Linked DNA regions of Roseateles amylovorans. The protein of the gene in region 3 interacts with the protein of the main gene of each other region in a pairwise test. Links are inferred from orthologs where the notes say so. Each region holds a gene or a part of one and is shown on either strand. Other genes may lie near its edges.

What was found.
Region 1: the proteins of ftsZ (region 3) and rlmN interact in binary tests that used the Escherichia coli proteins (3 or more experiments, as listed by UniProt). The link is inferred for Roseateles amylovorans from one-to-one orthologs.
Region 2: the proteins of ftsZ (region 3) and N4261_RS25160 interact in binary tests that used the Escherichia coli proteins (3 or more experiments, as listed by UniProt). The link is inferred for Roseateles amylovorans from one-to-one orthologs.
Region 4: the proteins of ftsZ (region 3) and zapD interact in binary tests that used the Escherichia coli proteins (3 or more experiments, as listed by UniProt). The link is inferred for Roseateles amylovorans from one-to-one orthologs.

What each region holds. Positions count from the first base shown.
Region 1 is NZ_CP104562.2:4,548,685-4,555,929, forward strand. Bases 2,637-5,605 are described here. They hold rlmN (dual-specificity RNA methyltransferase RlmN), read right to left. Parts: upstream 4,711-5,605; coding sequence 3,562-4,710; downstream 2,637-3,561. Other genes in these bases: N4261_RS18855 (RodZ domain-containing protein), read right to left, coding at 2,637-2,736; pilW (type IV pilus biogenesis/stability protein PilW), read right to left, coding at 2,747-3,565; ndk (nucleoside-diphosphate kinase), read right to left, coding at 4,767-5,192; N4261_RS18875 (pseudouridine synthase), read right to left, coding at 5,422-5,605. Also shown: hisS (histidine--tRNA ligase), read right to left, coding at 1-204; ispG (flavodoxin-dependent (E)-4-hydroxy-3-methylbut-2-enyl-diphosphate synthase), read right to left, coding at 248-1,549; more of N4261_RS18855, read right to left, coding at 1,633-2,636; more of N4261_RS18875, read right to left, coding at 5,606-7,245.
Region 2 is NZ_CP104562.2:6,077,857-6,085,129, forward strand. The notes cover bases 2,018-5,014. They hold N4261_RS25160 (rod shape-determining protein), read right to left. Parts: upstream 4,040-5,014; coding sequence 2,996-4,039; downstream 2,018-2,995. Other genes in these bases: mreC (rod shape-determining protein MreC), read right to left, coding at 2,018-2,750; gatC (Asp-tRNA(Asn)/Glu-tRNA(Gln) amidotransferase subunit GatC), read left to right, coding at 4,405-4,704; gatA (Asp-tRNA(Asn)/Glu-tRNA(Gln) amidotransferase subunit GatA), read left to right, coding at 4,701-5,014. Also shown: mrdA (penicillin-binding protein 2), read right to left, coding at 1-1,196; rod shape-determining protein MreD, read right to left, coding at 1,222-1,743; more of mreC, read right to left, coding at 1,740-2,017; more of gatA, read left to right, coding at 5,015-6,203; Asp-tRNA(Asn)/Glu-tRNA(Gln) amidotransferase subunit GatB, read left to right, coding at 6,209-7,273. UniProt on the Escherichia coli protein: Forms membrane-associated dynamic filaments that are essential for cell shape determination. Acts by regulating cell wall synthesis and cell elongation, and thus cell shape.
Region 3 is NZ_CP104562.2:4,855,220-4,862,337, forward strand. The notes cover bases 1,933-4,774. They hold ftsZ (cell division protein FtsZ), read right to left. Parts: upstream 4,052-4,774; coding sequence 2,813-4,051; downstream 1,933-2,812. Other genes in these bases: N4261_RS20155 (sensor histidine kinase), read right to left, coding at 1,933-2,322; ftsA (cell division protein FtsA), read right to left, coding at 4,165-4,774. Also shown: lpxC (UDP-3-O-acyl-N-acetylglucosamine deacetylase), read right to left, coding at 1-255; more of N4261_RS20155, read right to left, coding at 280-1,932; more of ftsA, read right to left, coding at 4,775-5,394; N4261_RS20170 (cell division protein FtsQ/DivIB), read right to left, coding at 5,403-6,242; N4261_RS20175 (D-alanine--D-alanine ligase), read right to left, coding at 6,381-7,118. UniProt on the Escherichia coli protein: Essential cell division protein that forms a contractile ring structure (Z ring) at the future cell division site. The regulation of the ring assembly controls the timing and the location of cell division.
Region 4 is NZ_CP104562.2:5,485,561-5,492,617, reverse strand. What follows is about bases 2,525-5,305. They hold zapD (cell division protein ZapD), read right to left. Parts: upstream 4,403-5,305; coding sequence 3,647-4,402; downstream 2,525-3,646. Other genes in these bases: N4261_RS22760 (prepilin peptidase), read right to left, coding at 5,276-5,305; coaE (dephospho-CoA kinase), read right to left, coding at 4,502-5,101; N4261_RS22775 (DNA gyrase inhibitor YacG), read right to left, coding at 3,369-3,593; N4261_RS22780 (HAD family hydrolase), read left to right, coding at 2,650-3,270; pgi (glucose-6-phosphate isomerase), read left to right, coding at 2,525-2,580. In the rest of the region: tal (transaldolase), read left to right, coding at 5-955; more of pgi, read left to right, coding at 952-2,524; more of N4261_RS22760, read right to left, coding at 5,306-6,217; N4261_RS22755 (type II secretion system F family protein), read right to left, coding at 6,221-7,057. UniProt on the Escherichia coli protein: Cell division factor that enhances FtsZ-ring assembly. Directly interacts with FtsZ and promotes bundling of FtsZ protofilaments, with a reduction in FtsZ GTPase activity.

The DNA.
Region 1 (7,245 bases), 310 kb from region 3 along the record:
GACGATGTCGGTGACCTCGCCGATGCCGCGCACGAACAGCGCCGTGGGCTCCACGATGGGCGTGCGCACGTTCTGGTAGCCGTAGCGCTGCAGCACGCTGCGCATCTTGGCTTCCAGCCATTCCCACCGCGCGGCTTCCGGCGGCAGGATGTCGTTCATGCCCTTGACGGCTTGCAAGGGTTGCAGCTTCTTGGTGTCTGTCATTGGATGGGGAACACTGTGCGCGCCGGTGGGCGCGCCATGGAAATCACTGGGCGCCGAAGCGCTTCTCGATGTAGTTCTCGACCAGCGCGTGGAACTCGTTGGCGATGTTGTCGCCGCGCAGGGTCAGGGCCTTCTCGCCGTCGATGAAGACCGGTGCGGCCGGGGCTTCACCGTTGCCTGGCAGGCTGATGCCGATGTCGGCATGCTTGCTCTCGCCGGGGCCGTTGACGATGCAGCCCATCACCGCCACCTTCATGTTCTCCACGCCGGGATACTTGCCCCGCCAGATCGGCATCTGGGCGCGCAGGAAGTCGTCGATCTGCTTGGCCAGTTCCTGGAAGGTGGTGCTGGTGGTGCGGCCGCAGCCGGGACAGGCGGTGACGCTGGGGTTGAAGGCGCGAAGACCCAGCGATTGCAGGATCTCCAAGGCCACCACCACTTCCTGGGTGCGAGATTCGCCGGGCTGCGGCGTCAACGACACACGGATCGTGTCGCCGATCCCCTCTTGCAACAGCACCGACAGCGCCGCCGCCGACGCGACCGTGCCCTTGGTGCCCATGCCGGCTTCGGTCAGTCCGAGGTGCAGCGCATAGTCGCAACGGCGGGACAGCGCGCGGTAGACCGAGATCAGGTCCTGCACGCCGCTGACCTTGCAGCTGATGATGATGTTGTCCGGATTCATGCCCAGCTCGCGGGCATAGGTGGCCGACGACAGCGCGGACTGGATCAGCGCCTGGTACATCACCTGCTTGCCGTCCCAGGGGGCCGTGCGGCGGGCGTTGTCGTCCATCATCTGGGCCAGGATCTCCTGGTCCAGGCTGCCCCAGTTGACGCCGATGCGCACGACCTTGTCGTATTTCACCGCCGCCTCGATCATCTGGGCGAACTGACGGTCCTTCTTGTCGCCCTTGCCCACATTGCCAGGGTTGATGCGGTACTTCGACAGGGCCTGCGCCATCGCCGGATGCTCGGTGAGCAGGCGGTGGCCGTTGTAGTGGAAGTCGCCCACCAAGGGCACATGGACGCCCATGCGGTCCAGCTGATCGCGGATGTGCGGCACCGCTTCCGCCGCTTCCGGCGTGTTGACGGTGATGCGCACCAGCTCGGAGCCCGCGACCGCCAGTTCCTTGATCTGGATCGCGGTCTCGATCACCTCCACCGTGTCGGTGTTGGTCATCGACTGCACCCGCACCGGCGCATCGCCGCCGATGGTCACCACATGGTCACCCCAGCGAACGTGGGCCTGGCGGCTGCGACGGGCGGCGGGCTGCGCGGCAGCGATCAGGGACGACAGGTCGTCCGAGGCGTCGGTGCTGAGGGCGATGGCGGCGGAATCGATGGTCATGGTGAGGTCTTGCGGCAGTCGGTGGGGCAGACGGCGGACGGCGGCGTGTCGGTCGATACCTGCTGTCTTCCGTCAGAGGCCCGTCAGTTCAGTTCCAGACGGGCCACGTTGTCTCGGGAACGCGCTGCCAGGTCCACCGGCTGTCCGCGGAACACCAGTTCGGTGCCGGACACATTGCCGACCCGCAGCTTCAGCGGTGCGGTGCCGTTCACATCGACCTGATCACCCGGGCGCAGCAGACGCGACAGCAGCACCTGGCCGCGGGCATCCACCACTTCCACCCAGGACTCGGCGCTGGTCTTCACCCGCAGCGGCGCGCTGCCGGCTGGGGCGGGCGATTGCGCGACGGTGTTCGGCGCCGTGTTGGGCACGGCGCTCGGTGCGGTGCTCGGTGCGGCGCTCTGTGCGCTGGTTGCCGTGCCCGTCGCCGTGCCGGCGGCGGTGCCCGTGCGGCCCCCGGGCGGGACTGTGCCGGCTGCGGAGGCCGGCACCGAAACGACAGGCGCGGGCGTCGGTGTCGTCGTCGTGGTCGGTGCCTGTGCGGGCAGCGGCGCAGCGATCTCGGTGGTGCCCTGCGCCGTCACGGGCGCGCTGGCCGACGGCGCGTCGACCGACGTCGGCTCGCTGGAGGTGCCGGCGACGCCGGGTGTCGAGGTGGACGTGGCGCTCGTCGAGCCAGAGGTCGAGGACGTCGACTGCTTGATGCGCAGCATGGCGTCGTCGATCCAGCTCGAGGGCAGCGCATACACCACCACGGCAGCGATCAGCAGACCGGCGACACCCAACGCAACCGGGCTCTTGAGCAGCGCAGGCGACAGCATCGGTTCCTGGCTGGCGGCGCGTTCACGGAAGGGCTGATTGAGGCCCGGCGAGACCCGGTCCAGCGAGGCCTCGCTGCCGCCGCGCGGCAGCATGGCCAGAATGGGCTCCGCCTCCACCTTGAGGGCGCGGCACATCGAGCGGGCCAGCGCGCGTGCAAAGGTGGCGTCCGGCAGCTCCGAATAGCGGTCGGCCTCGATGGCCTCCAGCTTGGACTGCGGCACCTTCAGCGTCGCGGCGAGTGCGGCAATGTGCAGGCCGCGAGACTCGCGCGCACGGCGCAACGCGGCACCGGCGGTCACCGGCGTCGCGGCAGTGGATGCAGTCGTGTCGACTGCGGGCGCCTCATCGGCCGCCGTGGATGTCATGCGATGTCCCTCATTCATCGAATCGACCACTGTTCAGAGCCTTGGTCTCGGCCGCCTGCGGATATTTGTTTCGCAGTTGCTTGCCGAGGTCTTCCATGTTGGCCGTGTTGCCCATGCGGCGCTCGATCCGCAATTCCAGCCAGAGGCTGGAGGCATTGGCCTGCTCCAGGTTGTTGTTGACGCGTCGCGCATAGAAGCGGGCGCGTTCATATTCACCGAGGCGGTAGAGCACCTCGCCGAGATTGATCGAAATCGTCGGATTGCCCGGCTCGACCTCGAAGGCCTTGGCCAGGTGCTGCTGTGCCGGCACCAGCCGGCCTTCGCGCGCCTCGCACACGCCCCACGCCAGCCACGAGCGGCCAGGGGTGCGGTACTTCGGGTCGGCCACCGCCGCTTCGAACTGCGGATAGGCCTCCGCATAGCGCTGGCGCTGGCAGAGGAACCAGCCGTAGTTGTGCAGTGTGTCGCCATCGGGCCGCTGAGCCAGCGACTTGCGGAAGCCCTCTTCCGCCAGGTTGTACTCACCCATGGCGGCGTAGATCAGGCTGCGCAGCGTGATCGCCTCGGGCAGGTCCGGTTTGGCGATCAGCGCCTGCTTGAGCTCGTCCAGTGCCGTGTCGTACTGGCCGCGCGAGAAATAACCGCTCGCCAGCTCCATGCGGACCGAGGCACGGCGATCGACATCGGTCGCATCGCTGGCGGTACGTGGCCCCTGCTGCGGCGGCTTGGACGCCCCGCAACCCGACAACATCAGACCGACCAGCAGCGCGGCGGAAAGAATCCGGGCCGAAGGGCGCAGGAAGACGGAGCCGGGCATCAGGGTGGTCATGTGCGGGTGGGTGTCGGAGGGGGGGGTGGGTTGGCTGCGGCGCCTCGCTGAACCACGACGGGGGCACGCACCATGCGGAGATGAACTCGGGTCCGGTCCTGGACCTCGCCGGCGAGTTGGCCGCAGGCGGCATCGATGTCGTCACCACGGGTCTTGCGCACCGTGGTGATCAGGCCCGCCTGGATCAGCAGGTCGGCAAACGCCTTCACCCGCTCGTTCGAGCTTCGCTTCAGGCCCGAGGCCGGGAACGGATTGAACGGGATCAGGTTGATCTTGCAGGGCACCTTGCCCTTGACCAGCGCAATCAGCTCGCGGGCCTGCTCCGGGGAGTCGTTGACCTGGTCGAGCATGCAGTACTCGAAGGTGATGAAGTCCCGGGGGGCGCGTTCCAGATACCGGTTGCAGCTGTCCAGCAGCTCGGCGATCGGGTATTTGCGGTTGAGCGGCACCAGTTGGTCGCGCAACGGATCGGTGGGCGCATGCAGCGACACCGCCAGCGCCACCGGCACGTCATCACGCAGCCGGTCGATCATCGGGACCACACCGGAGGTCGACACCGTCACCCGCCGGCGCGACAGGCCGTAGCCGTGGTCATCCAGCATGACGCGCAGTGCCGGCACCAAGGCGCCGTAGTTCTGCAGCGGCTCACCCATGCCCATCATCACGACGTTCGAGATGATGCGCGCGTCGGTCTTGTGGCGCAGGCGCAGGCTGTGCTCGGCATACCAGAGCTGGGCCAGGATTTCCCAGGTCTCGAGGTTGCGGCTGAAGCCTTGATGGCCGGTGGAGCAGAAGCGGCATCCCACGGCGCAACCGGCCTGGCTGGAAATGCACAGCGTGGCGCGGTCGTCTTCGGGGATGTAGACCGCCTCGACCGCATTGCCCTGGCCGACATCGAACAACCACTTGATCGTTCCGTCGGCGGAGATGTGTTCGGAAATCACCGGCAAAGCGGCGATGTGGGCGCGTCCAGCCAGCTTGTCGCGCAGCGACTTGGCCAGATCGGACATCTGCGAGAAGTCCGACGCGCCCTTCTGATGGATCCAGCGAAACAGCTGGGTTGCGCGAAAGCGCTTCTCCCCCAGCTGCTCGCAGTACGCGGCAAGGCCTTGCAGATCGAATCCGAGCAGGTTGACCGCGTCCATCGTCGTGACCTCTTTCCCTAAGGCCTCATGGCCCAGAGTCCAGAGGCAATTGCCGCTCAGCGGCTGTAGACGTTCATGCCGGGGAAGAAGAACGCCACTTCATTGGCGGCGGTTTCCGGGGCGTCAGAGCCGTGAACGGCGTTGGCATCGATGCTGTCAGCGAAGTCAGCGCGGATGGTGCCCTTTTCGGCCTTCTTCGGGTCGGTGGCGCCCATCAGGTCACGGTGCTTCAGGATGGCGTTCTCGCCTTCCAGCACCGAGATCACCACCGGACCGGAGATCATGAAGGTCACCAGGTCGTTGAAGAACGGGCGAGCCTTGTGCACGGCGTAGAACGCTTCGGCTTCGCCGCGCGACAGGTGCGCCATCTTGGCGGCGATGATCTTCAGGCCAGCGCCTTCAAAGCGCGAGTAGATCTGGCCGATGACGTTCTTGGCCACGGCATCGGGCTTGATGATGGAGAGGGTGCGTTCGATGGCCATCTGTTTTTCCTTGAAAATCTGGGGCTTGGCAAAGCCGCGCATTGTAATGCGTGAAGTCAAGCCCCCGGTGACAACTGGATGTCGAAGAGGGGCATCCGGCGCGAATCAGGCGCCACAGACGTGGGCACCGGCCCGGCCGGAACTTACTGGGACGCCTCCCGAGAGGCGCCGGACCCATGGACTGAACGGTTGAACCGATCAGTCACCACGGACTGAACAGGGTCAGCGCTCAGCGGCGCCCGCGGCCACCGCCGCCATTGCCACCACCGCCACCACCGCCACCACCACGGCGACCGCCGCGGTTGCCCCGGTTGATGAACGCATCGGCGCCAATGTAACCAATGGATGTCTTCATCGGATCGGGCTGGCGCTCGCCGCCCGGACCACGACCCCGGTCGCCGCCCGGGTTGCCATGGCTGGGATCGCTCCCGCCCCGACCGAAGCCCTGCGGAATGCCGCGCTTGCCGCTGGTGGCAAAACGGCGGTCGAAGGTCTGCTCCAACGGATTGACGTGGCGCGGGATGAAGTCGTCATCATCCTCTTCTCGGCGACGCGGACGCTGCTCCTGTTGCTGCTGGCGCTCAGGCTGCTGGCGCTCCTGCGGCGGACGCTGCTGATGCTGCGGCGGCTGAGCACGCTGCTCGCTGCGCGGCGCCTCGGGACGGCTCGGACGCGGCCCCCCGTTGCCGCCACTGCGACGGCGCTTGCCGCCGCGGTCGTTGCGATCACCCCGGTCAGCCCGGTCACCGCCACGATCACCCCGGTCGGCGCGATCACCACGCTCCTGAGGCACGTTGCCGGCCAGTTGGCGGATGACGCGCACGTCCCCGTCACCCAGCTCCACATACACACCGCGCTTCAGGCCACGCGGCAGCACGACCGTGCCATAGCGAATCCGGATCAGCCGGCTCACGGCCAGTCCGACGGTTTCGAACAGCTTGCGCACTTCGCGGTTGCGACCTTCGGTGATGACCACGCGATACCAGCGGTTCGCGCCTTCACCGCCGCCGTCGACGATGCTCTTGAACATCGCCTGCTGGCCGTCGACATCCACGCCGGTCAACAGGGTGCTCTTCTGCTCCGGGCTCAACGAACCCAGCACACGCACCGCATATTCACGCTCGACGCCGAAACGCGGGTGCATCAGCAGATTGGCCAGCTCACCGGAATTAGTGAACAGCAGCAGGCCTTCGGTATTGAGGTCCAGCCGGCCGACCGACTGCCATTTGCCCTGAGGCAGCCGTGGCAGGTTGCGGAAGACGGTGGGACGGCCCTCGGGATCGTTGAAGGTCACGACTTCGCCGACGGGCTTGTGATAGGCCAGGATGCGCGGCGCGATCGGGGCAATGCGCACCTTGATCGGCTTGCCGGCCACCGCGATCCGATCCCCGTAGGAGATGCGCTGACCGACGTGCGCGACTTCGTTGTTCACCGTGATCTGACCCTTGGCGATCATGTCCTCGATGTCGCGACGAGAGCCCACGCCGGCCTGGGCCAGCACCTTCTGCAGCTTCGGCGCATCAGGCTCGGGGGCCAGCACGCGCTTGCCCGGACCATCGACACCTGCGTCGGCATCGCCTTCGGCAGTCTCGACGGCCTCGCCAACATCGTCGAGGTCGAGATCAAGCTCAGCGTCCTCGCCCGCAACCGCATCGTCTTCATCGAATGCGCCGGACAGCAGGTCGTCGAAGCGTTCCTGGGCCTGGGCTTGCAGTTCTGCGGCATTGGCCTTGGGCGCTGCGCCGGCGGCTTGACCGTCTTGCGCCGCTGCCGCACCACCCTGTCCGCCCTGAGGGCCTTGAGCACCTTGGCCAGCGCCCTGGGCCGCATCGCGCGCCTCGCGGGGCTCACGGCCATCGCGTCCGCGACGGCGGCGATTGCGCCCCGAGCGGCCATCGGATTCCTCGGCGCCCGCGTCGGTCGATGCCTCGCCGGCATCACCCGCCGCCGGAGACTGCACCGCCTCCGCCACGGCGGACACCGGCGCTGGCGCAGCATCAATCGTCGCGGCGGCCGAAGCCGTCACCGCCGATTCCACCGCATCGGCAGCCGG
Region 2 (7,273 bases), 1.2 Mb from region 3 along the record:
TCCACGCCCATCTCGTTGGCCAGACTGTAGAAATAGACGTTCGAGGAGCTGACGATCGCCAGCCGCATGTCCTTGGGACCTGGCCGGTCGGTCTCCGGACTGCCGAACGTGCGGCCGCCGAAGCTGTAGGTCAGGTTGTCCATGATCACGGTGCTGGCCGCACGCTTGCCCGAATTCAGCGCGGCGATGGACATGAACGGCTTGAAGGTCGAGCCCGGCGGATAGGTGCCCCGCAGAGCCCGGTTCAGCAATGGCTTGTCAGGCGACTCGTTGAGCTCGCGCCAGCTGTCGGCATCGATGCCGTCGACGAACAGGTTGGGATCGAAGGTGGGCTTGGACACGAAGGCCAGCACCTCGCCATTGCGCGGATCCATCGCCACCAGCGCACCGCGGCGATCGCCGAAGAGTCGCTCCACCATGGCCTGCAGCTTGATGTCGATCGACAGGTGCAGCGTATTGCCCGGCGTCGGCGGTCGGTTGCGCAGCCGACGCACGGCGCGGCCGCCGGCACTGGTTTCCATCTCCTCGAACCCGGTCTGGCCGTGCAGCTCCCGTTCGTAGGCCTGCTCCAGCCCGAGCTTGCCGATGTATTCCGTGCCCCGGTAGTTGGCCAGGTCCTCTTCGGACCAGTCATCCATGGCCTTCTTCTCGGCCTGGTTGATCCGACCGATGTAGCCCAGCAGATGGCTGCCCACCTCGCCCAGCGGGTAGTTGCGGAACAGCCGGGCCTTGATGTCGACGCCCGGAAAGCGGAAGCGCTGGGCGGCGAAGCGCGCGACCTCGGTGTCGGTCAGCTTGGTGCGGATGGGCAGCGACTCGAAGTTCTTGCTCTCGTCCATCAGGCGACGGAAGCGCCGGCGATCGCGCGGCTGGATGTCCAGGACGGTCGACAGCTGGTCGATCGTCTGGTCCAGGTCGGCCACCTTGGACGGCGTGATTTCCAGCGTGTAGGCCGAATAGTTGCTCGCCAGCACCACGCCGTGGCGGTCCACGATCAGGCCGCGATTGGGCACGATCGGCACCACCGACACCCGGTTCGACTCGGCCCGCTCCAGCAAGGTGTCGTGTTGCACCACCTGGAGGAACAACAGGCGCGCCACCAACAGGCCGAAGCAGAACAGCACGAACGCCGCCGCCGCGATCAGGCGGAGGCGGAAGCGTGAGAGCTCCTGGTGCAGGTTCTTCAGGACCGTCATGGCCGGCGGATCCTCGGCAGGCGGTTCACAGCGGGCGGTGGGCGTCGGGATCCGGCGCCCGGCGCTGCGGCGCCAACAGCAAGACCGCCACCAGCGGCCACAACAAGGCTTGCAGCAGGGGCGCGAGCATCACGCTCCAGCCCGGCCACATGCCACCCACCATCAGGCGCACCAGCAGCGCAATGGCCTGGGCCAGCACGAACAGCGGCAACACGTGAATCGCCTGCGCGCCGACGGTGAACCACAGCAGCCGGCGATGCAGCGCCACGGCCCCAAAGGCCAGCAGGCTGTAGGCGAGTGCATGCTGACCCAGCAGCGCGCCGTGATGCACATCGATCATCAGACCGAAGACAAACGCCCAGCCCACGCCCACGCGACGCGGCTGGTGGACGTTCCAGAACACCAGCGTCAGCGCCAGGACGTCCGGCATCCAGGGCTGGCGGCCGACCGGCACCATGTCGATCAGCAGACCGACCACCAGGCTGAAGGCGATGAACAAGGGATTGGCCGGCAGCAGGAGCTGACTGGCGCCACGCGGCATGATCATCGCGAGGCTCCTTTCTGTGCGGCGGCGGGCGCGGAGGCCGCCTCGTCGACATTGGCGGCGGCGCGCGAGGATCTGCCCGACTTGCCGCCCTTGCGATTGCCTTCGGCGGTGGTGGCCGCGCTGGCGGCTTCGGCCGCCGCCTCTTCACGGGCGGCTTCCTGCCCCAGCAGCGGCTCCAGCACCAGCACATGGCGGGCGCTGTCCGGCTGCGCGACCGGTGCCAGACCGACCCGGGCGAAGCTCGTGTCTCCGCGACGTTCCACCTCCGCCACCTTGGCCACCGGCAGGCCGGGCGGATAGACGCCGTCCAGGCCCGACGTGGCCAGCGCATCGCCGGGCTTGATGTCGGCATTGGCGGCGATGAAGCGCAACTCCATCACGCCACGTTCGCCGCCGTAGGCCACGCCGCGCTGCTGCGTGCGGGTGTTGAGCACCGGGATGGTGGCTTCGCGGTCGGTCAGCAGCGTCACTTCGGCGGACAGCGGATAGACGCGGGTGACCTGGCCCAGCACGCCCGAATCGTTGACCACCGGCGCGCCCAGGCGGACGCCTCGATGGCTGCCCCGGTCGATCACGATCCGACGGGAGAAGGGATCCGCCGCCTCATACAGCACCTCGGCGGCCAAGCTTTTGACCGGTAGCGCTTCTCGAAGGTCGAGCAAGGCGCGCAGCCGCTGGTTCTCCGCCTGGAGCTGCGCGGCACGGCTGAGCACCACCGCCTGCTCGGCGAGCTGCCGACGGGCCTGGTTCTCGGCCTCGGTGGCGCGCTCCATGCCGCGGGCATAGTCGCCGGCCTGCTCCCAGGCGTCGACCGGCGCAAGCAGCATGCGCTGCAACGGATGCAGCACCAGCGCCAGCCCGGAGCGCGCCGGCGCGGTGATACCGAAACGGGCGTCCGCGACCATGAGAAACACCGCCAGCGCGGCGCAGAACGCCAGCTTCGTCAACGCCGACGGGCCTTCCCGGAACAGCGGCGGTGGATTGCGATCCAAAGTGCCCAGTGGCATGGGGATCTCAGACTTTCAGAATGGGCGCACGGTCCCGGTGGGCCATCGGTCGGCCTCGGTGAAGGCTGGCAGGAGGCAGAGGCCGCCGTTGAATCCGCGGCCCAGACTCATGCGCGGGCATCAGGTCGGGTGTCGGGTCGGGTGTCGGGTCGGGTGTCGGGCACGGAAACCGCCGAGCGACGATGCCGCCCTCCGCGCCTGCCCGCACCGACCCACGATTCATGACGCCTGCGCGTTGGCCACGTTCATTCCGAGGTGAAGATAGAACCGAGACGCTCCATGCGCTCCAGCGCCATGCCGCAACCGCGCACCACGCAGGTCAGCGGATCCTCGGCCACCAGCACCGGCAGACCGGTTTCCTCGGCCAGCAGCCGGTCCAGGTCGCGCAGCAGCGCGCCGCCGCCGGTCAGCATCATGCCGCGCTCGGCGATGTCGGCACCCAGTTCGGGCGGCGTCTGTTCCAGCGCGTTCTTCACGGCGGAGACGATCTGGTTGAGCGGGTCGGTCAAGGCTTCCAGGATCTCGTTGGACGAGATGGTGAAGCTGCGCGGCACGCCTTCGCTCAGGTTGCGGCCCTTGACTTCCATCTCCTTGACTTCGGAGCCCGGGAAGGCCGAACCGATGTTCTTCTTGATGGACTCGGCCGTCGGCTCGCCGATCAGCATGCCGTAGTTGCGGCGGATGTAGTTGATGATGGCTTCATCGAACTTGTCGCCGCCCACCCGGACGCTGCCCTTGTAAACCATGCCGCCCAGCGAGATCACGCCGACCTCGGTGGTGCCGCCGCCGATGTCGATGACCATCGAGCCGGAGGCTTCCGACACCGGCAGGCCGGCGCCGATGGCCGCGGCCATCGGTTCTTCGATCAGGTAGACCTCGGAGGCACCGGCACCCAGGGCGGCGTCGCGGATCGCGCGCTTTTCCACCTGGGTGGAGCCGCAGGGCACGCAGATGATGATACGGGGGGACGGACGCAGCAGCTTGGTGTCGTGCACCATCTTGATGAACTGCTTGATCATCTGCTCGGTGACCACGAAGTCGGCGATCACGCCGTCCTTCATCGGGCGGATCGCCTCGATGTTGCCGGGCACCTTGCCCAGCATGGCCTTGGCTTCGTGGCCGACGGCCTGAATAGTTTTCTTGCCGTTCGGGCCGCCTTCGTGGCGAATGGCCACGACCGACGGTTCATCCAGCACCACCCCTTTGCCGCGGACGTAAATCAGCGTGTTGGCGGTACCCAGGTCGATGGCGAGATCGGTGGAGAAATAGCGGCGCAGGGAGGCGAGCATGTGGTTGGGCATTTGCCGGACCGAGTCGCTTCATCGCCAACCGCAGCCAGTTCAAATCGCCGAACGGACGTCATTCGGCGGGATTCGGCTGCTTCAAGCGGCTTCGTCTGCGTTCGGTCCGGGCGGCTGCGATTCGAGAGGTTCGGGCGGTAACCGCGCGGCTGCACAAAGCGCCGCGCGAGCGGAATTCCTGACCATAAGAGACGAGGCTGCAATAGCAGCCCCGACTTATGGAGATAAGCGGGGATAATAACTGATCACCCCCTAGTTTGGCCCGCTGGCAAGCACCAAAGAAACGATTGGCGATTGTTTGGTGAATGTTTCAGAGGGCCCTGGAAGATCGACCTCCAGCCCATCATCTCCCCATGGCCCTGACCCACGACGACGTCACCCGGATCGCCCTGCTGGCCCGGTTGCAACTCTCCAGCGACGAGCAGGCCGCGCTGCTGCCGCAGCTCAACGGCTTCTTCTCCATCGTCGAGCAGATGAGCGCGGTGGACACGAGCGGCGTCGAGCCGCTCTACACGCCTCTGTCGGCGGTGCAGGAAGTGGCCCTGCGCCTGCGCGAGGACCGCGTCACCGAATCGAATCAGCGCGAACTCAACCAGCGCAGTGCCCCCGCCGTCGAGGACGGCCTGTTCCTCGTTCCCAAGGTCATCGAATGACGACGCCGCTTCATCATCTGGGCGTGGCCGAGCTGGGCCGCGCACTTCGCCAGAAACAGGTTTCCAGCCTTGAACTGACGCAACATCTGCTTGCGCGTGTTGCCGACGCGAAGGATCTCGGCGCCTTCCTGCATGTCGGCGAAGCGGCCGCGCTGGAACGCGCCCGCGCCGCCGACGCGCGGCTGGCCCGCGGCGAGGGCGAACAGCCCGGCGGCGCGCTGATCGGCGTCCCGCTCGCGCACAAGGACATCTTCGTCACCCGCGACATGCCCACCACGGCCGGCTCGCTGATGCTCAAGGGCTATCTCAGCCCCTTCGATGCGACCGTCATCGAGCGGCTCAATGCCGCCGGCACCGTCTCGCTGGGCAAGCTGAACTGCGACGAGTTCGCCATGGGCTCGGCCAACGAGAACAGCGCCTACGGCCCGGCGCTCAATCCGTGGGACCGCAGCCGCGTTCCGGGCGGCTCCTCGGGCGGGTCGGCCACGGCCGTGGCCGCCCGGCTGGTGCCCGCCACCACCGGCACCGACACCGGCGGCTCGATTCGGCAGCCGGCCAGCTTCAGCGGCATCACCGGCATCAAGCCGACCTACGGCGTGTGCTCGCGCTACGGCATGATCGCCTTCGCCTCCAGCCTGGACCAGGCCGGCGTGATGGCCCGTTCCGCCGAAGACTGCGCCCTGCTGCTCTCGGCCATGAGCGGCTTCGACGAGCGCGACGCCACCAGCGTGCAACGCCCGCCGCAGGACTTCAGCCTCCAGATGCGGGCCGCCCGTGAAGGCGCCACCGCGGCGCAGCCGCTCAAGGGCCTGCGCATCGGATTGCCCAAGGAGTTCTTCCCCGCCGCCCTCTCGTCCGATGTGGACAGCGCCGTGCGTGCCGGTCTCGCGGAACTGGAAAAGCTGGGCGCCACGCTGGTGGAGGTCTCGCTGCCCCGCACCGAACTGGCGATCCCGGTCTACTACATCATTGCCCCGGCCGAGGCCAGCTCCAACCTGTCGCGCTTCGACGGGGTGAAGTTCGGCCACCGCGCCGCCCAGTACGACGACTTGCTGGACATGTACCGCAAGACCCGCGCCGAAGGCTTCGGCGCCGAGGTCAAGCGCCGGATCATGATCGGGAGCTATGTGCTCTCGCACGGCTACTACGACGCCTACTATCTGCAGGCCCAGAAGCTGCGCCGCATGATCGCCGACGACTTCCAGCAGGCCCTGCAGCACTGCGACCTGATCGCCGGCCCGGTGGCCCCCACCGTGGCCTGGAAACAGGGCGAGGGCTCAGACGACCCGGTCAAGGCCTACCTGGCCGACATCTTCACCCTGCCCGGCTCACTGGCCGGCCTGCCCGGCATGAGCGTGCCGGTGGGCTTTGGCGAAGGGGGCATGCCGGTCGGCCTGCAGCTGCTGGGCAACTACTTCAACGAAGGGCTGCTGCTGCATGCCGCGCACGCGCTGCAGCAGGCCACCGACTGGCACCGCCAGGGTCCGGCGGGGGTGTGAACGAGATGAGCAAGAACAGCAAACTGGTGCGGGGCTACGAGGTCGTGATCGGCCTGGAGAACCACGTCCAACTCTCGACCGACTCGAAGATCTTCAGCGGCGCCTCGACCGCCTTCGGCGCCGCGCCCAACACCCAGGCCTGCGCGGTGGACCTGGCGCTGCCGGGCACCCTGCCGGTGCTCAACCGCGGCGCGGTGGAGCGGGCGATCCGCTTCGGCCTGGCCGTGGGTGCGAAAGTGGCGCCGTTGTCGATCTTCGCGCGCAAGAACTACTTCTATCCCGACCTGCCCAAGGGCTACCAGATCAGCCAGTACGAGATCCCGGTGGTGCAGGGCGGCCAGATCGAGTTCTTCGTCGGCGACGAGAAGAAGGTCGTCAAGCTCACGCGCGCCCACCTGGAAGAGGACGCGGGCAAGAGCCTTCATGAGGACTATCACGGCCAATCCGGCATCGACCTGAACCGTGCCGGCACCCCGCTGCTGGAAATCGTCTCCGAGCCCGAGATGCGCTCCGGTGCCGAAGCCGCCGAATATGCCAAGACGCTGCATGCGCTGGTGATGTGGCTGGGCATCTGCGACGGCAACATGCAGGAAGGCTCGTTCCGCTGCGACGTCAACGTCTCGGTGCGCAAGCCGGGTGACCCGGTCTTCGGCACCCGCCGCGAGATCAAGAACCTCAACAGCTTCCGCTATCTGGTGGACGCGGTGAACTTCGAGGTCAACTGGCAGATCGATCGCCTGGAAGACGGGCTGACGATCCAGCAAGCCACGGTGCTCTACAACCCGGACACCGGCGAAACCCGCGCGATGCGCACCAAGGAAGATGCGGCCGACTACCGCTACTTCCCCGATCCCGACCTGCCGCCGCTGATGATCGGCGCGGACTGGATCGAGCGCGTGCGCGCCGACATGCCGGAGCTGCCGGCGGTCATGGCCGGCCGCTTCCAGGAGACCGACGGACTGCCACCGTACGACGCGACGATGATGACCCAGAGCCTGGCCATGGCGCGCTTCTATGAAGCCGCACGGGATGGCTGCGGTGCGCCGAAGCTGGTGGCGAACTGGCTGATG
Region 3 (7,118 bases):
CGACAGCAGGTGCTCGATGGTCTGCACCTTGGGCTGTCCAGGATCGCCCTTCGGGCTGATGGTGGTGGCCATGCGGGTGTCGCAGACATTGGTCGTGCTCACCGGGATATCGACCGGCTGGGCCAGGTCGACACGGCGGAACACGATGCCGGTGCCCGGCGCGGCGGGACGCAGCGTGATCTCGACCTTCTGGCCGCTGTGGATGCCGACACCGACGGCCCGGGTCAGCGACTTGATGGTTCGTTGCTTCAGCATGGGGCGCATTGTCCCAAAACCGCGTCAACCTTGCTGGGGCAACGGTTCCGCATCACTGCGATGCACCGGCAGCCGCAGGGTGACCACCGTGCCGTGTCCGGGGCTGCTGTCCACCCGGATGCTGCCACCGAGCTGCCGGGCGCGGCGCTGCAGGCCGCGCAAGCCGCGGCCCTGGGCCACGCTGGCGACGTCGAAGCCCTCGCCGTCATCCTCGACCCGGATCTCCACCCGCTTACCCAGGTCCCGCGTTACCACACGCACCCGCGAGGCGCGTGCATGCTTGAGCGCATTGGTCAACGCCTCCTGCATCAGCCGCAGCACATGCAGTGCATCCGGCGGCTCCAGCCATTCCAGCACCGGCAGGTCATGCACATCCCACTCGAGCCGGAGTCCGCCGAGCTGCAGGCGCTTGCCCAGGCGATAGCGCATGGTCGCCAGCAGCGACACCAGGTCATGCCCCACCGGCTCGAGCGAATCGATCACCAGCCGCAGGTCATCCACGCATTCACGCAGCACGTCGACCACCTGCTCCTGCGGCATGGAGCCCTGCTCCACCGCCACCATCGCCGACAGCAACGACGAGCCCAGCCCGTCGTGCATGTCCTGCATCAAACGCTGTCGCTCCAACAGCAGCGCCTGCTGCCGCTCCGCTTCACGCAGCTTGTCGTGCTGGGCGCGCAACTGGTCGCTCTGCTCGGACAGACGCTGGGCCAGCTCACCATTGGCGCGCTCCACGCCGCGCAGGGCCTCGATGTAGCGGTACTGCACCGCATACAGGAAGCTGGCCAGGATCACCAAGGTGGAGAACGGCATCAGATAGACGTGTTCCGGCCACCACCAGCCGGCCAGCAGGCCCAGGTCGTGAATGCCCAGGGCAATGCCGATCACCAAGGCCGCCGCGATCAGGCGCAGCTCCCGCGTGCCTTGACGCCACGCAATGGTGGCGACAAAGCCGGTGCCCGCCAGCCCCACCACCGCATTGCAGATGTGCATCAGCACCAGCGAATCGAAGCCCCGCCCCCACAGCGGCAGCGACGCCAGGCTGGCCACCAGCACGAAGAGCCCGACCAGCCGCTCGAATCGGGCAAAGCGCTGCCGCGCGAAGCGCAACGCAAAGAGGAAGGTCAGCAGCATCACCCAGGACATCGACGCATGGGTCAGCCACCAGAACCATTCCAGGGCGTCACGGGTACGGGGCAGGTCCAGGTGATAGTGGAGATTGCGCAGCAGCCAGGCCACGCTGGCCAGTGCAAACAGCAGATAGGCCGGATCCTCGCGGCGCTTGAACCACAGCGCCAGCGCGAACAGGCCCATCGTCACCAGCGTCAGCCCGGTCGCCTGCGGCACGCCCACCTGCAGCGCCCAGCGGCGATCATGCCGCGGCTCCAGGTCTTCACGGGCCCCGAGCCACACGCTGGACACCGAGTAATAACCGCCCTGCATCACCGGCACGGCGATCACGACTTCGATTTCGCGCTCTTCCTGCAACTCGGTGAGCGCGGCCGGCAGGACCACCCACAACGGCCGCACCCACTGCTCCCGCGCACCGGACTGGTTGTCGAACACCGGACGCCAACCGCCATCGGTCTTGACCAGCACCGCCGCGGCCAGTGCCACCAGACGCGGCATGTAGAGGGCCACGCTGGTGGGCCAGCGACCCTGCGGTGCGGCGTAGCGCACCCGGTACCAACGCATCTGGAATCGGCGTGACTCGCCGCCCTCTTCGCCTGCGGCCTCACGTTGCTGCACCTCGGGCAGCGACACCGCTGTCCAAGCCTGCGACTGGGTGGGGGGCAAGAGATCGGCCGGCAGCTTGCCTTCGCCGCCGTCCATCGAGCGCAAGCCGCGCCACCAGGCACGGAGTTGCTCCGGCGACCAATCGGTGGTGGCCACCCAGGCCTCGGTGGCCCGCTGGGCACCCGGCCCGGTCATCGGGGCCAGCACCGAGCCCGGAGCCCCTTCGACCAGGGCGGCCTTCGGCGGCAGTGCGACCAGGGTTGGCTGAGGCTCGGTTTGAGCCACCTGTGCGGCCACCAGCCCCGGACAGAGCGACATCAGCGCGGACAAGACCCCGAGGAGCAGCCATTGAAGCTGCGGCCAACGCGCCGTGAGCGCAGCGCGCGCGGCAGACTCGGCACCTTGGGAGAGATTCGACAGCCCCGCCGTCACGGTGCGGGCTGGCGTCCGGGATCCGAAGATCGATGCGATCGTTGCGATCGATGCAATCCTTGCGATCGATGCCATCGCACCAATCAAAGCGATCAATGCCATCAGAAGCCGGATCGGGCCACGGAGCCCACCGCCGTCCTCACGGGCGGCACCCAACGCACGCGCGGCGCGATCGGTCGCTGTCTCCCTTGTTCGGCTTCCCTGGACCATTCAGCACTCTGTCGGTGTTATTGCGCGCTGGCGCATGGGCCGCAAGTGTGCCGAAGTTCCGCTTGGCGGACGAGCCCAGAATTGAAACAAGAAAAAGCGCTCACCCAGAAAAAAGGCCATGCCGGTGACGGCATGGCCTTGAAGCTGATGGTGAGTTGGCGTGTCGATCGAGGTCGACTCAGTCCGCCTGCTTGCGCAGGAAGGCCGGGATCTCGATTTCGTCCATGCCGTTGGACGACAGGGCCTCGACCTTGGCTGCAGCCGTACGGCCATGGCGCCAGACGCTCGGCACGTTCATGCTGCCGAAGTCCGCTGCGCTCATCGTGGCGGCCGGGGTGGCGATGCCGCCCTGTGCCGCCGCGGATCCAGGCATGACCACCGGTTGCGTCAGCACCGGCATGTTGTCGGTGCCAGTGCGCAACTGGGTCTGCTGCACGACCTGCAACGGCTGCTGCTTCTGGTTGCGCTGGCTCAGGCCGGTCGCGATGACGGTCACGCGCAGTTGGTCGCCCAGGCTGTCGTCGTAGGCCGTGCCGTAGATGATGTGCGCATCGTCCGCGGCATAGCGCTTGATGGCGGTCATCGCGTTGCGGCTTTCGGCCAGCTTGAAGTTGTTGCGACCCGCCGCAATCAGCACGAGCACGCCGCGCGCGCCCGACAGGTCGATGCCTTCCAGCAGCGGGCAAGCCACCGCCAGCTCGGCCGCCTTGGCGGCACGGTCCGGACCAGCGGCCACCGCCGTGCCCATCATCGCCTTGCCGGGCTCGCTCATCACCGTCTTGACGTCTTCGAAGTCGACGTTCACCAGGCCAGGCATGTGGATGATGTCCGAGATGCCGCCCACCGCATTCTTCAGCACGTCATTGGCATGCGCGAAGGCTTGATCCTGGGTGATGTCGTCGCCCAGGACTTCCAGCAGCTTGTCGTTGAGCACGACGATCAGCGAATCCACATTCGCTTCGAGCTCGGCCAGACCGGCATCGGCGGCCTTGCCGCGACGCGAGCCTTCGAATTCGAACGGCTTGGTGACCACGCCGACGGTCAGGATGCCCATCTCCTTGGCGATGCGCGCAATCACGGGGGCCGCACCGGTGCCGGTGCCGCCGCCCATGCCGGCGGTGATGAACAGCATGTGCGCACCGGTGATCGATTCGCGGATGCGCGCCTCGGCCTCTTCGGCGGCCGTGCGGCCGACCTCGGGCTTGGCACCCGCGCCCAGGCCGGTATGGCCCAGTTGCAGGAGTTGGTCAGCCTTGGAGCGATTCAGGGCCTGTGCATCGGTGTTCGCCACGACGAACTCCACGCCCTGGACACCTTGCGCAATCATGTGTTCAACGGCATTACCGCCGCCGCCGCCCACACCGATCACCTTGATCTGGGTGCCTTGATCAAACTCTTCGATCATCTCGATGGCCATATCAAACCTCCTGTCCATATTGTGCAACTACCATCAGCAAAATTGAAGTGGGGCGCGCCCCATTTTTGCCCCTCGTTCCGGGGCCATACCCGGTCACAGAGGCCAGGAAAACTCTAGAAATTACCAAGAAACCAATCCTTCGCCCGTCCGAAGAGGGTCTTCACCGAACCTGCCTGCTGGGCCGCCTTGAATCCCCGGGTGCGCGACAGGCGGGCCTCTTCCAGCAAACCCATCACGGTGGCGGAACGGGGATTGGCCACCATGTCAAACAGGGCACCGTTGTAAGTGGGATTTCCCCGTCGTACCGGTTTCAGGAAAATATCCTCCGCCAGTTCCACCATCCCAGGCATCACCGACGATCCGCCCGACAGCACGATCCCGGACGACAGCAGCTCTTCATAGCCCGATTCCCGGATCACCTGGTGCACGAGCGAGAAGATTTCTTCCACGCGCGGCTCGATCACGCCCGCCAAGGCCTGCTTGGAGAGCATGCGGGGTGCCCGGTCGCCCAAACCCGGCACTTCCACCTGATCGGACGGATCCGCCAGTAATTGTTTGGCCACGCCGTGCTCGACCTTGATTTCCTCCGCATCCTTGGTCGGCGTGCGCAGGGCCATCGCGATATCGCTGGTAATCAGATCCCCGGCGATTGGAATGACGGCGGTGTGGCGGATCGACCCGCCGGTGAAGATCGCCACATCGGTGGTGCCGGCGCCGATGTCGACCAGCGCGACGCCCAGGTCCCGCTCGTCGGAAGTGAGTGCCGCCAAACTGGAGGCGCTCGGATTCAGCACAAGCTGCTCCACTTCCAGGCCGCAGCGACGCACGCATTTGACGATGTTTTCAGCCGCACTCTGAGCGCCGGTCACGATGTGGACCTTGACCTCCAGCCGCCCCCCGCTCATGCCGATGGGTTCCTTGACCTCGTGGCCATCGATCACAAATTCCTGAGGCTCGACCAGCAAAAGCCGCTGGTCGTTCGGGATATTGATGGCCTTGGCGGTTTCAACCACCCGCGCCACATCCACCGGGGTGACCTCCTTGTCCCGCACGATCACCATGCCGGTGGAGTTTTGACCGCGAATATGGCTGCCGGTAATGCCGGTGAAAACCCGGGCAATCCGGCAGTCGGCCATCATTTCGGCTTCCTTGAGCGCCTGCTGAATCGACTGCACCGTGGCGTCGATATTGACCACCACGCCGCGCTTCAGTCCATGGCTGGGCGCCACGCCCAGACCGGCAATGCGCAATTCCCCATTGCCCATCACCTCAGCCACCACCGCCATGATCTTGGCGGTACCGATGTCCAACCCGACGACCAAATCTTTGTATTCCTTGGCCATGCCTGTCCTCAATTCTTCTTGGTGGCGCCCTTGGGCGCGTTTGAAACCGTCGTCACACCGGCCAGCCGAACCGCATATCCCTGCTCATGGCGGAGATCGGCCGAAATCAGCGAGGTGTGATAGCGCGCGGTGATCTGGGGAATGCTGGCGATAAATTGGCCATATCGCGCAACCACCTCCGCCTCGGTCCCGCGTCCCAATTCGATGACCGACCCTTTTTCCAGCGTGGCGCGCCAGGAGCCTCGTCCGGACAAATCCAGCCGCTCCACGCCTTCATTGAGTTTCCTGCGGGTCAGTTGATCGAGTTCCCGCCACATCGACAACATGGCGCCGGAGGTTTTCTCCGGGCCGGCCAGGGTGGGCAGATCGTCATCCTCGACATCGCCGAGGTTGGCTTCGAACACCTCGCCGAAGCTGTTGACCAGTTGGGTGTCGACCACCGCGTCGCTGTCCGCGTCCGCGTTTTCCGCTTTGGTTTCCCAATAGGCGGCGGGGCGATGTTCTTCCAGACGCACCACCAACTGGCGCGGCCAGATCCGCTGCACCGTGGCGTGCCGAACCCAGGGCACCGATTCGAACGCCTGCCGCGCGCTCTTGAGGTTCATCGTCAGGAAACCGCCGCTCAAACGCGGCAGCGCATTGGCACGCAGCGAGGCACTGCTGTTGCGGGTGACGTCGCCTTCCACCGTGATGGACCGGATGGCCAGGAAGGGTTGCCGCACCAGCCACTGCAACCCGATCGCCAGGCCGCCCGCCACCACCAGCAAGGTCAGCAACGCCGCGACGGCGTTCATCACTCGGATGTCCGACGGCAACGGTGTGGCCTGGCTGGTGAAGGTGGCGCCCATGGTGGCGATGGCTCGGTCGATGTGGGTGAAGGGGATGGGTGTTCGAACGGGGCTGGGTCCGGCGTTTAGGGTCGGGGTCGGGGTCGGGGTCGGGGTCGGGGTCGGGGTTGGGGTCGGGTATTGCGCTCGTCGCGGCGATCAGGCTTGGCTGTCCAACCGGGCCTGGCTCAACAGCCACAGGCACAGGTGTTCATAGCTGACGCCCACCGCCTGCGCGGCCTTGGGCACCAAGGAATGGGAGGTCATGCCGGGCGAGGTGTTCATTTCCAGCAGGAACAACTTGCCGTCGCTCTTGCGGCGCATCAGGTCCGCACGGCCCCAGCCGCGGCAACCCAGCGAGCGATAGGCGGCCAGCACCAGCGTCTGCACTTCCTCCTGCAGCTCGCTCGGCAGTTGGGCGACGAGGTACTGCGTGGTGTCGGTGAAGTATTTGTTCTGGTAGTCGTAGTTGCCTTGCTCGGCGCGGATCTCGATGACCGGCAGGGCCACCGCGTCTTCGCCGTCGCCCAGCACCGGGCAGGTGAGTTCCTGCCCGTCGATGAATTCTTCGCAGAGCACCACCGCGTCGAAGCGGGCGGCGAGCTCCACGGCTTCTTGCATCTGCGAATAGCCCATCACCTTGCTCGCCCCCATCGACGAGCCTTCATGCGGCGGCTTCACGAACAGCGGCAAGCCGAGCTCGTCCGGCACGGTGCGCACCCGCTCGCGCTGTTGCTCGTCGCGGCGCAGGCTGACCCAGCGGGGCGTTGGCAGGCCATCGGCCAGCCAGATCCGCTTGGTGGTGATCTTGTCCATGGCGATGGCGGACGCCATCACGCCGGAGCCGGTGTAGGGAATGCCCAGCAGTTCCAGCGCGCCCTGCACCGTGCCGTCTTC
Region 4 (7,057 bases), 630 kb from region 3 along the record:
CATCATGAATCAGCTCGAACAACTGAAGGCCTTCACCACCGTGGTGGCCGATACCGGCAACTTCAAGCAGCTCGCGCAGTTCACGCCGCGCGACGCGACGACCAATCCGTCGCTGATCCTGAAGGCGGTGCAGTCGCCTGATTACGCTCATCTGCTGGAGGACACCGTCGCGGCCCACAAGGGCGAGGCGCTGGACCTCATCGTGGACAAGGTGCTGGTCGCCTTCGGCCTGGAGATTTTGAAGGTCGTGCCGGGTCGTGTGTCGACCGAAGTCGATGCCCGGCTGAGCTTTGACACCGTGGGCTCGCTGGCCCGCGCGCGTCGCATCATGAAGCTGTACGAGGACGCCGGCATCGGCCGCGACCGCGTGCTGATCAAGGTGGCCTCGACCTGGGAAGGCATCCAGGCCGCCCGCGAGCTCGAGCGTGAGGGCATCCACACCAACCTGACGCTGCTGTTCTCCTTCTGCCAGGCGGTGGCCTGCGGCGAGAACGGCATCCAGCTGATTTCCCCGTTCGTCGGTCGCATCTACGACTGGTACAAGAAGGCCGCCGGCCCGAACTGGGACGAGGCCGCGAATGCGGGTGTCAACGACCCCGGTGTGAAGTCGGTGGCGGCGATCTACAACTACTTCAAGAAGCACGGCATCGCCACCGAGGTGATGGGCGCGAGCTTCCGCAATGTGGGCCAGATCCAGGCCCTGGCCGGTTGCGATCTGCTGACCATCAGCCCGGACCTGCTGGCCCAGTTGCAAGGCAACGAGGCGCCTCTGGCACGCGCGCTCGACGCCGCCGCCGCTCAGGCGCTGGACCTGCCGAAGGTCTCCTACAACGAGGCGGCCTTCCGCTTCGCCCTCAACCAGGATGCGATGGCCACCGAGAAGCTGGCTGAAGGCATCCGCCTGTTCGCCGTCGACGCCGGCAAACTGGACCAGATGATCGAAAGCCTCCGATGAGCGACTACCCGCGTTGCGACCGCGGCCCGAGCTGGGCTGCCCTGCAGAGCCATTTCCAACAGTCGGGTGCGGCCTTTGACGTGCGCCGCGCCTTCGACGCCGAGCCCGGCCGCTTCGCGCGCTGGTCGCTGCAGGCGCCGGAGGTGTTCGCCGATCTGTCGAAGAACCGCATCGACGAGCGAACCCTGGAACTGCTGCTGGATCTGGCCGCCGAGGTGCGGCTGGAATCGCAACGCGAGGCGCTGTTCACCGGCGCACCGATCAACCTCACCGAAGGCCGCGCGGTGCTCCACACCGCCTTGCGCGCCCCCGCCGGCCAGGGGCCGTTCAGCGACGAGGTCCAGGCCTCGCTGGACCGGATGCTGGCCTTTGCGGACAGCGTGCGCGACCAGGCCCGCAGCGGCATCACCGATGTGGTCCATATCGGCATCGGCGGATCGGACCTCGGGCCGGCCATGGTGGTGCAGGCGTTGCAGGCCTTTGTGCCGGCCACGCTGAAGCTGCATTTCGTCTCCAACGTGGACGGGCACGACCTGGCCCCGGTGCTGCGGGGGCTGCGTCCCGAGACGACGCAGTTCATCATCGCGTCCAAGACCTTCACCACGCAGGAAACGCTGGCCAACGCGCTGGCCGCCAAGGCCTGGTTCCTGCAGCAAGGCGGCACCGACATCGCCCGGCATTTCGCGGCGACCACCAGCAATGCGAAGGCGGCCGCCGAATTCGGCATCAGCACCACCTTCGGTTTCTGGGATTGGGTGGGCGGTCGTTATTCGCTGTGGTCGGTGATCGGCCTGCCGATTGCGATCGCGGTGGGATCGGCCCAGTTCCGGGCGCTGCTGGCCGGCGCCCATGCGATGGACCAACATTTCCGCACGGCGCCGCTGGCCAGGAACCTGCCGGTGCTGCTGGGTCTGCTGGATGTCTGGTATCGCAACTTCCATGGCTTCACCAGCCGCTCGGTGGCGCCGTATCACCAGGGACTGCGCCGGCTGCCGGCCTACCTTCAGCAGTTGGAGATGGAGAGCAACGGCAAGGGCGTGGACCGGGATGGCGCGTCGCTGCCCTACGGCACCAGCCCGGTGGTCTGGGGCGAGGCCGGCACCAACGGCCAGCATGCCTACTTCCAGATGCTGCACCAGGGCACCGATGTGATCCCGGTGGAATTCATCGCGGTGAAGCGGCCGCAATATGGCGAGCATGTGCAGGGCGAGCTGCTGGCGCGGCTGAGCGATCAGCACACCAAGCTGCTGGCCAACTGCCTGGCCCAGTCGCAGGCGCTGATGCAAGGCAAGACCGCCGACGCGGCGCGTGCCGAATCCGCGCCGACGGCCTCGAAGGATCTGGCGCCGGACGTGCTGGCGCGGCATCGCAGCTTCCCTGGCAATCGACCCAGCACCACCTTGTTGCTGGAGGCGCTGACGCCGTCGTCGCTGGGCGCCTTGATCGCGCTGTATGAGCAGCGGGTGTTCGTCAGCGGCGCGGTGTGGGGCATCAACAGCTTCGATCAGTGGGGCGTGGAGCTGGGCAAGGCGCTGTGCAACAGCCTGCTGCCGCGGCTGTCGACCGGTGACGCCTCGGGCCTGGATGGGTCCACCGCCGGGCTGCTGGCCAAGCTGCGCGATTGAGTCTGCGGCCTCGCCGGCGGGCGCGAGTCCCGCATCACTTCTGTTTCATCAGCTGTAGGTAGGCTACGAATGAAGATCGTGTTCGACTTTGGCGGCGTGCTGTTCCGTTGGCATCCGCCCAGTTTCCTGGCCCGCGTCTGGCCGCATCGTGCGCCCGACGAGGACGCAGGTGCGGCCATCGCCAAGGACTTTTTCCAGGCCTACACCGGCGATTGGGGCGCATTCGACCAGGGACTGGCCGATGCCGACACCACCGCCACCCGCATTGCCGAGCGCACCGGTTGGCCGCGCGACGAGATCGTCGCGGTGATGAACGCGGTGCCGCAAGAACTGCAGTTGATCGAAGGCACGGCGGCGCTGATCGCCGAGCTCAAGCAGGCCGGGCACACGCTGCACTTCCTGTCCAACATGCCGGTCCCTTATGCCGAGTATCTGGAGTCCAGTCACCCGCTGGACGAGTGGTTCGAGTCCGGCGTGTTCTCCGGACGCGTGAAGCAGTCGAAGCCGGCACAGGAGATCTTCGATCTGGCCCGCTCGGCCTTCGGCGTGGACGCGTCGGAACTGCTGTTCCTGGATGACCATCCAGCCAACATCGAAGCGGCTCAGGCGCTGGGTTGGCAGGCGTGGTTGTTCACCACGCCGGAGACCGCGCGCGAGGAACTGGTACGGCGAGGACTGCTGGCGGCCTGATTCGCGGCTGCCGGCGGGTCCGCCGGCGGTGGATCATCGGCAGGGCGTGCCGTCAGAGCGCCCGCGGGGCGCGCGTGAGGCGCGGCCCCGCGTGGGAATCATTTCTCGGCGTCGTTCTCATCCGCCGTGGACGGCGGCGCGGCGACCCGGAACGATTCGTCGGCCCAGTGGCCCAGGTCGATCTGTCGGCAGCGTTCGCCGCAGAACGGGCGCCACTTGTTGCTGGGCGCGAAGATGCTGTCGCCGCCGCAGGTGGGGCAGGGAACAATGCGCGGCGCGGCGGCCGGCGCAGTCGATGAAGGGGTCGGGCGCGGGTCAGTCATGACGAGGTCGGGCGATGTCGGGGATCAACAGGCTGCGGTGGCGCGGGACGCGCTCAGGAGCACAAGGTGAGTTCGAAGGTGGCGTCCACCGGCGCAGGTTTCAAGCGGCCATCCTCATCCTGGCGCATCAGCCGGATCGACACCATCAGCCGGTGACCGCTGATTTCAGGCACCAGTCCCAGGCTCGGATCGATGCGCATGCGCAGCAACTGGAAGCTGCGGCCTTGCGGCAGGCTTTGCTGGTACTGGCCTGCGTGGGCGGCGACCTTGTGCGGTGAGCCGCTGTCGCGGATGAGGTTGAGCAGCACGTTCAGCGCTTCAGCCAGCGGCATCAAGGTCTGGGACCACTGCATCAGGTCGTTGCGGCGCCGCACCGGCAGCAACTGCTGCCAGGCGTAGTAGGCCGGCAGGTCGAATTCGCAGGTGCCGCCCGGGATGGAGATGCGGCTGCGGATGCTCATCAGCCATTCGTTGCCGGTGAGCGTCTGGCCAGCCTTGCCCGGCAGCTGGTTGAGCTTGGTGAAGGCTTGGTCAATGCGGCCGATGAACTCGTCCAGGATCGACTCGGCGATTGCCGGGTTGCCCCGGTAACTGTTGAGCTGGGCACGGTGGCGCTCCAGCTCCTTGAGCAGGTCGGATTTCAGGTCGGCACGCGAGGCGACATCCATCACTTCGAAGATGGTGGACAGCGCGTAGTGATGGTCCATCGCGGTGTCGCGCGCCATCAGCTGACCCAACCGATCGAACAGATGCTCCAGCCTGAGCATCGTGCGAATGCTCTCGTTGAACGGGTATTCGTAGAGGATCAAATCGACCATCCCTTTGCGGCAAGGGGCCATTGTTCCACACGCGTGGAACCGGTGACCCGGACCGGGCAAGGGGGCAAGAATGAGTCCCTCAGGACAGGGTCATCGGCGAAAGAGCGGACCCTGTAGCAGCGAGGCCACCTCGGCCTGGAGGGAAGCCAGGTCGATGCCTTCGTTGTAGATCACCGCATCCGCGGCCGCGCGACGCTGGGCTCGGGTGGCCTGCTGCGCGATGATGGCCCGCACCGCCGCTTCGCTCAGTGCGGAGCGCTGGATCACCCGGGCGATCTGGGTGGTTTCCTCGCAGTCGACCACCAGCACGCGTTGCAGCTTCTGGCGCCATCGTCCCGATTCCACCAGCAGCGGCACATCGAACACCACCAGTTGGTCGGCCTGCGCCAGCAGGGCCTGGCGCTCGGTCTCGGCGCCGATCATCGGATGGAGGATGGCCTCGAGCGCGCGTTTGGCGTCGGGTTGGTGGAAGGCCAGTTCGCGCATCGCGGCGCGGTCGAGCGCACCGTCCGGGGTGACGAAACTGGCGCCGAATCGCTCGGCGATGGCTGGCATCGCCGCGCCGCCGGGTTGGGTGAGTGCGCGCGAAATCGCGTCGGTGTCCACCAGATGCGCCCCGCCCAGCGCCACCAGGGCTTGCGCCACGGTGCTCTTGCCGCTGCCAATGCCACCGGTGAGGCCGATTCGCATCGTTGTGACTCCGTCGTGTGCGGGGTGCTTGGGGTGGTGGGAGGTGTCCTGAACGACTGGAGACGATCGGGCGAGCGGCCGATGACTCATCGGGCTCATCGGCCGGCCGAACAGCCGATCGGTCGAACAGCCGATCAATCGATCAGCCAATCAGCCAATCAGCCAATCATTGTGTCAGGTGCCGGACCAGCCCAGCCAGCCCATCACCTGTGACTTGCCGATCACCAGCAGCACCAGGGCCGCACCCGCGAGGAAGGGGCCGAAGGGCACATAGCGGCCCTCCCGCAGGCTGCTGCGCAGCTTCATGATGATGCCCACCACCGCGCCGATCAGCGAGGCGCCGAGCGCGATCGGCAACACCATTTGCCAGCCCATCCAGGCCCCCAAGCCAGCCAACAGCTTGAAGTCGCCGTAGCCCATGCCTTCCTTGCCGGTAACCAGCTTGAAGACCCAGTACACCGACCACAGCGACAGGTAGCCCACCAGCGCGCCGATCATGGCGTCGTTGAAGGTCACCGGAATGAAACCGGCCCAGGCGGCGGTCAAGCCAGCCCAGAGCAGGGGCTGGGTGATGCTGTCGGGCAGCAGGGTGGTGTCCCAATCGATGCCCGCCAACGCCACCAGCGCAGCGGCGAAACCGCAGTACAGCAGCGTGTGGAATTCGGGGCCGAAGTGCCAGGCGATCAGCGCGAAGAGGGCGCCGGTCACCGCTTCGATGATCGGATAGCGCGGCGAAATCGGCGCCTTGCAGGAGGCGCAACGTCCCCGCAGGCGCAGCCAGCCGATCAGCGGCAGGTTCTCATGCCAGCGCAGCGCATGACCGCAATGCGGGCAGCGCGAGCGCGGCTTGATCAGACCCAGCGGTGCCTGTGCTTCCATGGCGGCCTGCAGCGGGCGCACGGCCTCGCTCAGGACGTCGGCCTGCGGCTTTGCCAGGCCGGCGTTGGCGCTCACCACCTCAGGGTCGGAGAGCTCCTCGGCGCAATCGGACAGCCACTGTCGTTGCATCATCACCGGCAGGCGGTAGATGACCACGTTCAGAAAGCTGCCGATGCACAGTCCGATCAGACCGAGATACCACGGGGACAGCAGCAGGGAAAAGAACTCCCGATCCAGCAATCAAACCACCGCGCCGAGCTTGAAGATGGGCAGGTACATGGCGACCACGATGCCGCCGATCAAGGTACCCAGGAACACGATGATCAAAGGCTCCATCAGGCTGGACAGCGCCTTGACGGCCTCGTCGACCTCTTCTTCATAGAAGTCGGCGGCCTTGCCCAGCATGTGGTCCAGCGAGCCGGATTCTTCACCGATGGACGACATCTGCAGCACCATGACCGGGAAGATCCCGGTGGTCTGCATCGAGGTGGTCAGCGAGGCGCCGGTGGAGACATCACGCTGGATCTTCTCGGTGGCCTCTTGGAAGACGGCATTGCCCGAGGCACCGCCCACCGAGTCCAGCGCTTCGACCAGCGGCACACCGGCGGCGAACATCGTCGACAAGGTGCGGGTCCAGCGGGCGACCGCGGACTTGTAGATCAGCGGGCCGAAGATCGGCACTTTCAGCAGCAGCCGGTCCATGAACTTCTGCATCCGCTCCGAGCGCTTCCAGCTCTCGAAGAAGAAGTACACCCCGCCACCCACGGCCGCGAAGATGATGTACCAGTAGTTGACGAAGATTTCCGACAGCCAGATCACGAACAGCGTTGGTGCCGGCAGGTCGGCGCCGAACGACTTGAACACGTCGCGGAAGGTCGGGACCACGAAGATCATGATGATCGCGGTCACGACGAAGGCGGCCACCATCACCGCGATCGGGTAGGTCAGCGCGCTCTTGATCTTGCCCTTCAGGGCGACTGTCTTTTCCTGGTAGATCGCCAGACGATCCAGCAAGGCTTCCAGGATACCGCCCGACTCGCCGGCTTCGACGAGGTTGCAGTACAGCGCATCGAAGTG